2 regions of the Bacteroides sp. BFG-637 genome follow, and region 1 is predicted to be linked to the other one. Evidence: riboswitches for the same ligand, from Rfam matches in the RefSeq annotation. Region 1 holds a riboswitch; the other holds the start of a gene.
The links. A riboswitch is a leader RNA that binds a small molecule or an ion and turns the genes downstream of it on or off. The one in region 1 is predicted to bind cobalamin.
Positions count from the first base shown of each region.

Region 2: another riboswitch for cobalamin. It lies ahead of NXX38_RS05420 (DUF4465 domain-containing protein); the one in region 1 lies ahead of NXX38_RS26245 (IS1595 family transposase).

Region 1 covers NZ_JANUPD010000002.1:6,645,433-6,647,637, reverse strand. The annotation lists gene NXX38_RS26255 (hypothetical protein) at 1-43, shown strand, start outside; gene NXX38_RS26250 (hypothetical protein) at 72-230, opposite strand; gene NXX38_RS26245 (IS1595 family transposase) at 236-1,150, opposite strand; cobalamin riboswitch at 1,309-1,463, opposite strand; gene NXX38_RS26240 (ABC transporter ATP-binding protein) at 1,542-2,205, opposite strand, start outside.
Region 2 covers NZ_JANUPD010000002.1:1,263,793-1,265,997, reverse strand. The annotation lists gene NXX38_RS05420 (DUF4465 domain-containing protein) at 1-861, opposite strand, end outside; cobalamin riboswitch at 1,021-1,213, opposite strand; gene NXX38_RS05415 (hypothetical protein) at 1,440-1,682, opposite strand; gene NXX38_RS05410 (hypothetical protein) at 1,728-2,205, shown strand, end outside.

The DNA of each region.
Region 1 (2,205 bases):
GCATAAATTTTATCTAACAGGGCGCGATGTTAATAAAAAATAAATTTGTTAGGATATAGAATGTGTCCTTTTTACTCTTTTTCGGGATTTGGTTTGCTCATTCCTAGCAGCGCTTCTTTTAGCTTATCTTCGGGTATAGTGAGAACGAAGCCTTGTATTTCATATACAGGTTTCCTCTTTTTCTTCTCCTTCTTAGGTTTGTCCTTCTTTATGTCTTTGTTATTTGCCATAATATCTAAGCTGCTGCATATTGCAAAAGTAATTCAATTCTTTCATTTCTGCTAATTTTTCGGGTGTTAAATCTGAAAACAAATTCGTCAACGTACTTTTGTAGATACTTCTTGCTGACATGAATATACGTACCTTTAATCGTTCTTTTGAAAACAGACCATGCGTTTTCGATTCTATTTGTTGTGACTTCGATAATCTCTCCGTCATCGGTTACTAAGAGCATCCCATAGAATTTCTTACTATGATCTACTGATAACTGTCCATATTCCTCTTCTAATCCTTTGTAGCTCCATCCGTCAGTGTAGATTGTGCTTCCTACTTCAACATTCTTCTTTACAATAGGAACTAGGGTACTTGCTTGGGTGTTCGGAACAACCATTGCGAAAATCTTCCCGTTTCTTTCCAAAGCACCGAATACAGGAACTTTATCCTTATAGCTACGTCCTTGACTTTTTTCGACTTTCTTATCTTTGTGGCGATTAATATTCTTTCCACCTACAAATGTTTCGTCAATCTCAACTTCACCGGATAACTTCTGATTGTTCTCTTTAGCCATTGAAACTCTTATCCTATGAAGCATATACCAAGCCGTTTTTTGTGAAATCTTTAAATCATCGGCTAGCTGATATGAAGAAATACCACCTTTATTATTGATAAGCATAGAAATAGCGTATAACCAATCTCTAAAATCCATTTTGGAATTAGCAAAGAATGTTTTAGTTCTATAAGTGAAGTACTTCCCAGTATTCTTGCACTTGTATTTACCGTTCTTGCATTTGTACACTTTAGATGTCGGATCGAATGGGGAAACCACTCCATCTTTCCATCTTATTTTCTCATAGAATCTAATTGCGCTTTCTTCATCGGGGAAGGAAGCTCTGAACTCTATAATGCTTTGTCTTTCCCTTCTCTTTTTCATAACGCTTATCTTTTAATCTGTTACAATATAGTGAAAATAAACGAGATATGCAAATAATATGGTAAATATTTTCGTAGAAGAATAGAAAATATTATCTTTGTATCAATACAAAAAAAGGATGCCATAATAGCATCCTTATAATTAAAAGTTATAGTAAACTAATGCGGTGTAACTTTAGTATTCACTGCCAAAGTAAATATCAAGAAGTTGAATAGAGTTTCACAGCAGCGGGACTGTCCGGGATTTACACCCGATTCCCTTTTAATTCAGATAGTTGATATGGCTATCTGAAACCAATTCGGGGGCAAAGATAGCGAATTTATATAGAACCCAAATGAATGCTACCTATTTATTTTATACACAGTCTGATTCTTGTCGGATATCTGTTTGTTTATTTGATGCGTACTCTCATCTCCTGCGCATCGAACGTGACTGATTCATTGCGGAAAAGTCTTTCTATATGTCCGCTGGTCACCATTTCCTGAGTAGGTAGTGTGTACATCTGCGGATTATCTATGAGCATGATGGAGTCGCAGAGCGATAAGGCGATGTCGAGGTCATGAGTGGAGAACAAGATGCATTTGCCCTCGTCCTGTGCCAGTTTCTTTAAAAGTAAACAGAGCTCGTAGCGGTTGGGTAAGTCCAGGAAGGCGGTCGGCTCATCAAGCAGGATGACGGGAGTATCCTGTGCAAGGGCACGGGCAATCATGATTCGCTGACATTCGCCATCGGACATTTTGTCCATTGTCTTTTCTGCATAACCGGACATACCGACTAGCTGCATAGCGTCGTCCACTCGCTTTTGGTCTTCCGGTTGCAGTTGACCGATCCAGTTGGTGTAGGGAGCACGTCCTAAAGCTACTACATCTTTACAGCGGAGATTGGCGATGCGTACTTTATCGGTGGTGACAAAGCTGATATTCCGGGCTAATTTTTCCGGTTTCAATGAAGCTATGTTTTTTCCTTGCAGAGTAATTTCTCCTGATTGAGGCTTTTCCAATCCCATCATAGCACGGAGCAGGGTACTTTTTCCCGTCCCGTTACGTCCCAGCAGG
Region 2 (2,205 bases), 5.4 Mb from region 1:
GCTGTCACCTAAACCGCTTAAGTCCACTTGGCTCCAACCAGTACGGATTTGATTGGCCAAGCCTGATTCTGCATCCTTACTGGAATCGAAGTTTGCCAAATAGTATTCTACTTCCTTACCTGTAGGTTTACCCGTCGCATCCAACGCAACAAATACCACCTTAAACCATCCTTTTTGTGCCGACAAAGAGCCTTGTGTAAACGAGTTGCCATCCTTCATGACCAAGTAGGTATAAGTTGTATTGCAGACCCATACACTGTTGAATTTGCCATATTTCGGTGTACCCTTAACTGGCTTCTTTGGAATTTCGACTTTATATCCGGTTGCATTGGTCAAGTAAATCTTGGCGCACTTGTCATAGGTTGCTCCCGCATCATTGTATGAATCGCTATAACCGAAAGCAACGGCAAAATTTTTACCGCTATGACCGCCATTCTTATCATAAACGCTACATTGATTCTCATAATCACCCTGTGTCAGATTATGGAAATTAGAGATGGCAAAACCACCATTCCAAAACTCATATTCCCAAGGCTGTCCGCTTACCCATTCTTGTTCCAAATAGTTAATCGGGAACTGAATGTACGTACCGGTTTGCCCGATTTGAGTGATGTAGCCGGTCGTTACCTGCTTGCCGTTGGCCGTGGCAGAATAGAGATTGTTTCCATACTGGTCAGAAGCCATTACGCTGGAAGGTACGTTATCAAAATTGATAAGCGCATTGGTAGAACTTATCGCGCGGGTTTGAATCGCACTCTCCTCATACGGAGCAAGGAAGTCATCATCGGACGAACATCCTGTGAACACTGCGGCGGCCATTGCTACAACAGCCATTGCCAAGAATTTAAGATTCTTTTTCATAACTCAATTATTAAAAGTTAAACAAAAAAGTTTAATTACACATTCGTTTTCCTTGCGATAGATTTGCAACGAATGAGAAATCGGTTATCAAAAAGAATATTAGGTGTCTTTGGACGAGCCTCTGTTCATTTTAATCTAATGCCAATTATCCCGTGGTCACTAAATCATATCTCATCAAGCAGGTCTTCTGGCTCATCCCGCTTATCGCGCCTTCCCAGCTTTCACCAGTGGCAAAGAGTGCGATAAACTTTAATAGGACTTACAGCTGCGAGTACAGCTCCGGATTTTCACCGGGATTCCCTTTTAATTCCATTCGACGCTTCGATTGGAAACTTGACTGGTGCAAAGTTAATGGTTATTTTTTAATCTCGTTTCTTTTTCCCTAATTTTTATTTCAAGAAAAGATTATTTTATAGTGCGAATTGTATTTTCATGCCAACTAAACATTTATAACAACTATGAATAGTCCTTCCCCTTTATGAATAATAACATTTCTCAATTATGGCTTTTTCTCATCTCACGTCAGCAATTCTCTTCGGAGAGGTTTTCTATGCAAAGGTACAGCGTGCGTCCGGTCGTCAAGTACCGCTTTCGCTAACGGTTCCCGGATATTCTTCACGGCAGCCTTCCGCAAATCGAAGATGGGCTTTTAGCCCCCGTCTCGTTGCAGAACAAAGCCGGTCGAGCCGGGTTTTGCCCTTGCACTCGGCGGTTGGGTATTCCGTTCCATCCCGTACACTGTTTACTTGCCTTATCCGTCCTTTTTCCGCTGTCAGTCCTGCATAAAAATCATTCCCCGACGAGAAGCCGAAGAGCTTCAAGAAAAGGGAAACAAGAAAATGTTTGACAATCTAAAATTTACAATTATGCACAGCAGGATTTTTCAAATTTCAACGGAGCCGATAGACAAAGAAAACTATCTGAATGAGGACACACTCCAGCAAGGAGACGGGAGCTTCTATGACTATTGTTCAGAAATAGACGAGGAAAACCGTAAAGAGGATATTGCCAATTTGGTCAATCATGCCTTACCCAACGGAATGTTCGAGCTTATATCCGATGACACCATGCGCTATAATGGTGGAATAGAGCAATGGAAAGAGGAGTATGTCGCCAATATCAAAAAGAGAGCGGATGCTCTTACGGTAGATAATATGTTGGAATGGGGTTCGACCTATTATCTCAAACAGGCAGTAGAAAATCCGTTGGATGTCGCCTATCATTTCTATTTGGATGGCGACGGCTGCCAGTCTTTTGCCGAACAGTCCTTTGCGTTTATGGAGTTTGTTTGTAGGCTTGAACCGGGAACGATACTCTACATCGGAGGAGTTGTTGATTATCACT